DNA from 2 places in the Arthrobacter sp. Soil_C_60 genome. Region 1 is predicted to be linked to the other one. Evidence: predicted binding sites of a transcription regulator. Region 1 holds the regulator's gene; the other holds the start of a gene.
The links. The regulator Rex, encoded in region 1, represses fermentation and respiration genes when NADH is low (regulators of the CRP and FNR family bind a similar motif). The targets are predictions, from matches to a motif close to CTTGTGAANNNNTTCACAAG.
Positions count from the first base shown of each region.

Region 1 (4,300 bases):
CATCGGTCACGATTTCGAGCCCCAGCGCGACGGCAGTGGGCTGAGCGGTCTCCTGTGCGCGGGTAAGCGGCGAGGCCACCAAGTAGCTGATCTTGGCGCCGTCTTCGGCCCGCTGGGCAAAGTAGTCCGCCGCCCGCTGGGCCATCTCATGTCCAAGCTCGGAGAGACGGAAATTAGGCAGCCGGCCATAGAGGACGCGGTCCGGATTATGGACCTCGCCGTGGCGGAGTAAATGCACAGTGGATAGGGGCATGGTCTTAATTCTCTCAAAGTCAAGGGGATTGCCCAAAGCCGGAGGGCGTGGCAAGAATGGGCACTGAGTGAAGATCTGCTGCTCAGCCCAGATGGAATCGTTTTTCCCACGAAGGAGATCGTTATGACATTGCCCCAAGGCCTGGCTCAAGGCGTCTGGACTCTCGACCTGGCGCACAGCGAAATTGGCTTCACCGTCCGCCACGCCGGGATCAGCAAGGTCCGCGGCCGATTCACTGATGCCTCGGCCGAGGCCCGTGTTGGTGAATCACTCGCCGAGTCCACGTTGCATGCCACGGTTAATACAGCCAGTTTCGAGTCCGGCGACGCCAACCGCGATGCCCATGTCAAGGGCTCTGACTTCTTCGATGTCGAGCAGTTCCCCGAGATGACCTTCGTCGCCACGGGCGTCGAAGGCGACGGCGAGGACTACACCGTTACCGGCGACCTGACGATCCGCGGCGTGACAAAGCCGGTGGAAGTCGAGGTGGAGTTCACCGGCGTGGCTGTCGATCCGTTCGGGGCGACCAGGGCCGGGTTCACCGGTGAAACCGAAATCAGTCGCAAGGAGTTCGGCCTGACCTGGAACGCGGCGCTGGAGGCCGGCGGCGTGTTGGTCAGCGACAAGGTGAAGATCAACCTGGATGCAGCACTGGTCAAGCAGGCCTGAGCTGCCCGATCCGATGCATGGATTTTGCCCGGCCGGGACAGCTGTTCCGGCCGGGCAAAATCATCCTTCAGAGCTAGTCCCTGCCGGTATGTCTGCGCTGTAGGGTTGCAGTAGGAGCTGTCCTGTCCTGGCTTGTCAACGCGGTACCGGCGGCTATCTGCAGTGTCGATCGACAGAAGAAGGATGCGACCATGTCCACTCCCGAAAACAATCCAAATCCGTCCGAGAAACCGGACCAGCAACCGGGACAGTCCGGCGAGAACGGCGACGTCGCACCCCGCTACGGACAGAACTCGCCCTATGGCCAGAACACGCCGCAGTACGGGCAGAACTCCCCCTACGGACAAAACCAGCCGTACGGACAACAGCCCTATGGCCAGAACACCCCGTCTCCGTACGGGTACCAGAATGCACAGCCGGGCCAGTACAGCTACCCGAGCAGCCAGCCCCAAGGCGGTACAGGGAAGCCCGAAGCTCCCAAAGAAGTCATGATCGCCTTCTGGCTGCTCATCGCGGCGGCAGCGCTGACCGCCATCGAGATCATCATTTCTTTGGCAACCATGGACACCGTGCTGGCCCAGCTGGCGGATGACCCGGCTGTCCGGGATGCCGTGGCCCAGACCGGCGGCCAGATCAGCGAACAGGAATTCATCGACATGGCCAGCGGTATGGCCGGCGTGGTCATGGTCGTCGTCGGGCTTATCGGCATCGGGCTCTACCTGATGGTTGCCTTCGGCGTAAAGGCCGGCAAGAACTGGGCCCGGATTACGGGTACGGTATTCGCCGCGCTGTCGCTGCTCGGCATCATTCCGTTTGGACTGCACACCCTGACGATCCTCCTTGGCATCGCCGCAATCGTGCTGCTGTTCATGCCGCCGTCGAGCAACTTCTTCAAGGCAGTGGCGGCACGCAAGTTCGGCATCTACGGCCGCTGACGTTTCCTACTGTGCCTTGCGGGCGCGGGTTTCGGAGTCCAGCTCCGCTTCCTGCGCCCGTTGTGCATGATAGGCCAGGATCTGCAGTTCGGTGGCCATGTCAACCTTCCGCACCTGCACATGCGGCGGTACCTGCAGCACAACGGGGGCGAAACTCAGGATGCTGGTGATTCCGGCAGCGACGAGCTTGTCGCAGAGTTCCTGTGCCACACGGCCCGGAACGGCCAGCACCACCATGTTCGCGCCGGTCCGGTGCAGCACCGTTTCCAAATCGGCCGTGTTGTGGATTTTCAGACCACCGATCTCGGTTCCGATGATCGACGGGTCAGCATCGAAGATGGCCGCAACTTCGAATCCACGCGTGGTGAAACCCGAATAGCCTGCCAGAGCCCTGCCGAGGTTACCGGCGCCGATGATGGCGACGCGCCATTCCTGGGTCAGCCCCAGTCGGGCGGAAATGGTCCGCGTCAGCAGCTGCACGTCATAGCCGACGCCGCGGGTGCCGTAGGAGCCGAGGTAGGACAGATCTTTGCGGAGCATCGGGGACTTCACCCCGGCGGCTTCGGCGAGTTCCTCCGATGAGGCACGCTCCACCCCCTCGGCAAGCAGGGAGTTCAGGGCGCGCAGGTAGATCGTCAGCCGCGCAACAGACGCCGGCGGAATAGTGCGGCCCGAACTTTCGGGATTCCCAGCGGTACCGGGAAGATCCTGCGTGGTCACGATGTGGCTCTCCATTGCTAGCTGTAGTCCCACTTTAGGCGCTGGGCAAAACGGCAACCAATCGGCTCTAGTGGGGTCAGGACGTCAGCAGGCGCCGCAGCCTCTCAGGGTCGATGCGCCAGAAATCTCGCTGCACGCCGTCGATCATGACCACCGGAATCTCCTCGGCGAACCGCCGTTCCAGCTCCGGATCCTCCAGAATGGACTTCTCCTGCCATTCCAGCCCTAGGTCATCGGCAACTGCCGACACAGTTTCCCGGGCCGCTTCACAAAGATGGCAGTCCGGCTTGGTGAGCAGCACCAGTTCATGGCTAGGGCGGGGAGCAGCTGAATCCGTCATAGCTAACAACGTAGCCCTACCGGGTCAGGAGTCAATAACCGGACGCCGCGCTGCCTCCGCCCACAGGGCGGCTCGGCATCGATGCCTTTGCCTCGTTAGACTCGAGACATGCCCTTAGCCGCCGCAGGTCCTGCCCATCGAAAGCCTGATCCCGCCGGCACAGAAACCGGGGCCGCGTTTTTCGACGTCGACAATACTTTGATGCGCGGGGCAAGCCTGTTCCATGTGGGGCGCAAGATGTACCAACGCGGTGCCTTCCGGATGCGCGACGTCGCCGGGTTCGCCATCAAGCAGGGAAAGTTCCTGTGGCGCGGGGAAAACCTGAAGGACATCCAATCCGTCCGCGATACCGCCATGGCGCTCGGCGCCGGGCTGATGGTGACGGATGTAAAGGCCCTGGGCGAGGAAGTCTATGACGAGATCATCGCCTCTAAGATCTGGCCTGGCACCCGCGCCCTCGCGGATCAGCATCTGCGTGCCGGCCGCAAAGTGTGGCTGGTGACTGCCACTCCCCTGACGGTCGCGGAGGTCATCGCGGACCGACTGGGCCTGGATGGGGCTCTGGGTACCGTGGCGGAAATTTCCGAGGGCGCCTACACGGGGGCACTGGTCGGTGAAATCCTGCATGGACCGGCCAAGGCCTATGCTGTCGCCGAACTCGCCAAGCTGGAGGGGCTGGAGCTGGAGAACTGCTGGGCCTACAGCGACTCCTACAATGATGTGCCGCTGCTGTCGCTGGTGGGCAATCCGGTGGCTATCAATCCGGACGCTAGGCTGCGCCGGCATGCCCGGGAACGCAACTGGCCGATTTACGACTTTCGCAGCGGCCGCAAGGCTGCAACCCTGGGCCTCAAAGCCGCCACAGGAGCCGGCGCCGTGTACGGGCTCTGGCGCGGGGTGCACAAGTTCCGCGGCCCACGCGGCTAAGCAGGTCCGCTGCGGCGTTCCCGCCACGGGGCAGTTCGGAGTTCCCGCACGGTTTAACGCAAACGGCCCGCCAGTTGCCTGACGGACCGAGAAGCATGCTGTAAAGCGGAAGCTCTACTTCTTATTGCGACGCTGGTGGCGTGTCTTGCGAAGCAGTTTACGGTGCTTCTTCTTGGCCATACGCTTGCGGCGCTTCTTAATAACTGAACCCACGAGTTCCTCACAAATTCACTTCGATTAACATCCGACTGCCACAGTTTGCCCTTGAGAACAGCAGTGGCCGGCGGATTCTTACGATGACGTAAAACGTTCCTTAACAGGGTACCGCCTAAATCAGGCGACAATTTACCGGCCGTTGGCGCCCGGTCCGTTGCCCAGATCCAAAACCGCCTAAGCGGTATCCGACTGGCCCTCCACAACGGCACCGCGAAGATACTGCTCCACGGCCGATTCCGG
Region 1 covers NZ_JBDGKM010000001.1:45,576-49,875, reverse strand. The annotation lists gene AC3A4M_RS00250 (histidine phosphatase family protein) at 1-253, opposite strand, end outside; gene AC3A4M_RS00245 (YceI family protein) at 377-922, shown strand; gene AC3A4M_RS00240 (hypothetical protein) at 1,114-1,857, shown strand; gene AC3A4M_RS00235 (redox-sensing transcriptional repressor Rex) at 1,864-2,592, opposite strand; gene AC3A4M_RS00230 (glutaredoxin family protein) at 2,654-2,917, opposite strand; gene AC3A4M_RS00225 (HAD family hydrolase) at 3,026-3,844, shown strand; gene AC3A4M_RS00220 (30S ribosomal protein bS22) at 3,959-4,057, opposite strand; gene AC3A4M_RS00215 (helix-turn-helix domain-containing protein) at 4,235-4,300, opposite strand, start outside.

Region 2 (4,300 bases), on a different contig from region 1:
CTCAATGATCGCTGGGGCCGGCGCGCACGCAAGCACATCAAGAACGAGGGCTGGGCCAAAGAAGGACTGACTTGGATGCCGGGTGTGGACCCGGATCCGTTCGGCCACTAATTCCGCGCTAGGAGTCCGTCAATCCTGACCGATGCTCCTTCTCGCACCGCAGATAGTCTTCCTCGGCGATGTCCTTCAACCGGGTCAGCTCGTCAACGCGCTTCTGTTGGACATCTCCGCGTGCAAACGCCGACTGCGCTTCCTTGAGCAAGCGCTGGGCCTCCTTGTAGTTGGCCTGCGCCTGTTCCCATCTCGACAACTCTGTCTTTTCAGTCATGGGCCCATTCTAGGAACGGCTCCCTAGCAAAAGCCATAGCCGTTCTCCGCTTGCCGCAAATGCCGAGAGGCCAGCGGGCGCACAAAGCGCCGCCGGCCTCTCGATGTAACAAGGTTCCGTCAGGTCAGCTGATCGCCTCGACCACGGGTTCCTTGGCAACAACCGGGAACAGCATCGGGTGCACCCCGGCCATTTCCTCCAGGACCCGGATGACCTGGCAGCTGTAGCCGAATTCGTTGTCGTACCAGACATAGAGGACGGCGTTCTTGCCGTTGGCGATGGTTGCGAGGCCATCGACGATGCCGGCGCGGCGCGAGCCCACGAAGTCGCTCGAAACAACCTCGGGAGAGTCGATGTAGTCGATCTGCTTGTGCAGTTCGGAATCCAGCGACATTCCGCGCAGGTAGGTGTTCAGTTCTTCCTTGGTGGCGTTCTTTTCCAGGTTCAGGTTCAGGATGGCCATCGAGACGTTCGGGGTAGGAACGCGGATAGCGTTGCCCGTCAGCTTGCCTTCCAGCTCGGGCAGGGCCTTGGCGACTGCCTTGGCGGCACCGGTCTCGGTGATCACCATGTTCAGCGAAGCAGCACGGCCGCGGCGCTCACCCTTGTGGAAGTTGTCGATCAGGTTCTGGTCGTTCGTGAACGAGTGCACCGTCTCCACATGGCCGTGGACCACGCCGTACTTGTCGTTGATGGCCTTCAGCACAGGGGTAATGGCGTTGGTGGTGCAGGACGCGGCTGTGACGATCTTGTCGTCGGAGGTGATGTCCTTGTGGTTCACACCGTGCACAATGTTCTTCAGGCCGCCCTTGCCCGGGGCCGTCAGCACAACGCGGGAAACACCCTTGCTCTTCAGGTGCTGCGACAGGCCCTCTTCATCGCGCCAGCGGCCGGTATTGTCCACAACAATGGCGTCGTTGATGCCGTACGCGGTGTAGTCAACCGTGGACGGATCGTTGGAGTAGATCACGTTGATCAGCGTGCCGTTGGCGAGGATGGTGTTCTGCTCCTCGTCCACCGAGATTGTCCCCTCGAACGGGCCGTGGACGGAGTCGCGGCGCAGCAGGCTCGCACGCTTGATGAGGTCATTCTCGGATCCCTTGCGGACCACGATGGCCCGCAGCCGCAGGCCGTGGCCGCCGCCCGAGTGGCCGATCATGATCCGGGCCAGGAGACGGCCGATGCGGCCGAAACCGTAAAGAACGACGTCGGTGCTGACGCGGGCGTCCGCTCCACGCTTACCGACGATCTCGGCCAGCTCTTCCCGCAGGAAGTCCTTCAGTTCGCTGCCCGCGGCTTCGGTCTTGAACTTGGCCAGCAGGCGGGCCAGATCGACAGAGCCGGCACCGAGGTCAAGCTCGGTCAGGGCCTGAAGCACCGGGAAAGTTTCTTCCAGCGGCAATTCAACGTCATCGATCTGCCGGGCAAACCGATGGGCCTTGAGGATGCCGACAACGGACTGGTTGATCAGGCTTCGTCCGTGGATGGATGTGACCACGTTGTTCTCGCGGTACAGGCGCCCGATCAGCGGAATCATCGTTTCGGCAAGCGCCTCGCGATTGATCCACGTATCCAGGGCCGCTTCTGACTTCTGGTTCACAGAATTACCTTCCTACATCAGCCGGACTCTCCCTCGAGACCGGTTGGAACTCGCCGCGCAATCCACGGCGACGCCTGCAACGAAGATCCGTCTACTTCGTGCAGAGCACACGTCCGCCGTCGCCGGCAGCTGTGTTGAGGACTATGCCCATATCTATCTATTCTAGAGACTCCGGAGGGGCGCTGGTTCCAGATACGTGTGAAGTCACTCACAGCCTTCGTTCCAACTCGGCGGTAGCTCACTCGCACGCTTCTCTGACTGCAACGTTTCTTGCATAGAATACGGCTCATTCGACGATGGGGAGACAGATTGATACGGGGAAGCATCACAGGGATAGCGTCTGCGGCAGCCATGCTCCTGGCTCTGACAGGCTGCGGGATCACAGGCGAAGCCGAACCGACATTTATAGCCCATCGAGGAGGAGCCCTTGTCTACCCTGAATCCTCCCTAGAAGCATTTGAAGCTGTCGCCAACTCTGAATTCCCACTGGAAATGGATTTGAGGCAACTCGCTGATGGAACATTAGTGCCGCAGCATGACCCGACAGTAGACCGCACGTTAATCGGGCTATCTGGCCCGATTGAAAAAATAACACCGGGCCAGTGGGCGGGAGCACGTATCGAGCACCCGTCAGGGGGAAAATCCGGAACGCCGACGACTTGGAACGAAGTGTTGGTTAAGTTCGGAGGTAAGCACCTGCTTGTTCCCGAGCTCAAGGCAGGCGCCGATACGGATCGGTTCGTTGAATCGGTATTAAGTAAAGATTTGCAAGACTCCGTCATCGCCCAATCCTTCGACTACCAGGTTTGCCAGCAGATGGCGGATGCAGGATTAAGGGTGTTGTATTTGCTCTCCGAAAACGCGATACCTGACTCAAATGAAATTATCCAACATGGCATAAGTCATGTTGGTCCCCCTGCTGGAATTCCTGCCGAGCAACTCAGCGGGCTGACGGAGAGTGATCTGATCGTCTGGCCCTATACCGTGAACAAGGTTGAGACAGCTAAAGAATTACTCGACGCAGGCGTAGACGGCATGTTCACAGACGATCCGTGGCATTTAGCCGGCAGCATCGATTAGGGGAAGAACTCTTGCCATCGGAGTTACGTTCGACGAGTGGGATGGGTTGGCCTTTAAGCCGGGTTCTGTCGCCGGCGGCAGTTGCCCGCCGCCGGGTGGCAATCATCCATCTAGGGGCACCGTTGCCGATGCCCTCAAGCGGCCTACCCGGGCACTCGGGCGAGCAGCCCTCGAACGTACCCTGTATGGCCTTGCTCCGAGTGGGGTTTACCTAGCTCTCCCGGTCACCCGGGACACTGGTGGTCTCTTACACCACCTTTTCACCCTTACCAGATCCCGCCCATGGGCGGTCCTGGCGGTTTGTTTTCTGTGGCACTGGCCTGCGGGTTACCCCGAGTGGGCGTTACCCACCACTCTGCTCTGCGGAGCCCGGACTTTCCTCGGCAGCAGGTTTGCACCCGCCAACGCGATCGCCCAGCCAACCCATCCAGTTCCAAGGATACAGGCCGCGGCACCACGCGCGGGCGACCTCCGTCGGAATCTGTAAGCTCGTAGGGTGCTGATTCTGCTTCCTCCCTCCGAAGGTAAAACCGCCGCCGCCAACGGCCATCCGTTCGAGCTCTCGGAACTGCATTTTCCGGAGCTGAATCCAGCCCGCGTAGAAGTCCTGGACGCCCTGGCCCACGTCAGTTCGCAACCGGATGCGCTGGTCAGTCTCGGCGTCGGTGCCTCGCTGGCCGCCGAAGTGGAACGCAACACGCGGCTGCACAACGAGCCGTCGGCCGCCGCTCATGCCGTCTATTCAGGCGTCCTTTACGACGCTCTGGGCTACCGCACCATGACCCCGGCGCAGAAGCGCAAGGCCGACGCCGCCGTCGTCATTGTCTCTGCCTTGTGGGGAGCCATCGCCTTCCCCGACTTCATTCCCGCGTACCGGCTCTCCATGTCGGTGGGCCTGCCCGAAACAGGGAAGCTCGCCAGCTACTGGAAGAAGCAGTTGCCCGCGGCGCTGGACGCTCATGCGGACGGGCATCTGCTGGTGGACTGCCGCTCCAGCAGCTATGCCGCGGCGTGGTCGCCGGCCGCGGACAGGACGGTAGTGGTCAACGTTTTCCAGGAGCGCAACGGCAAGCGGACCGTCGTCTCCCACTTTGCCAAGCACACCCGGGGCGAGCTCGCCCGCCATTTGCTCACCCGCCGGGGCAAGGCGCCGGAAACCCCGGCCAACCTGCTCAAGGCCGCGCAGGAGAAATGGCAGGCGGAGCTGGTGGCAGGAGCCGCGCGCAAGCCGCACGCGCTGAACATCATCCTGCCGGAATCGGCGGGGTAGCAGGTTGACCGTTCAAGAACTG
Region 2 covers NZ_JBDGKM010000004.1:476,620-480,919, forward strand. The annotation lists gene def (peptide deformylase) at 1-111, shown strand, start outside; gene AC3A4M_RS11910 (hypothetical protein) at 119-328, opposite strand; gene AC3A4M_RS11915 (glyceraldehyde-3-phosphate dehydrogenase) at 453-1,928, opposite strand; gene AC3A4M_RS11920 (glycerophosphodiester phosphodiesterase) at 2,280-3,008, shown strand; RNA gene rnpB (RNase P RNA component class A) at 3,047-3,434, opposite strand; gene AC3A4M_RS11930 (YaaA family protein) at 3,505-4,278, shown strand; gene AC3A4M_RS11935 (accessory Sec system protein Asp2) at 4,283-4,300, shown strand, end outside.
Region 2: a site for Rex is predicted at 2,124-2,143, ahead of AC3A4M_RS11915 (glyceraldehyde-3-phosphate dehydrogenase). Genes of this name have one in related genera too.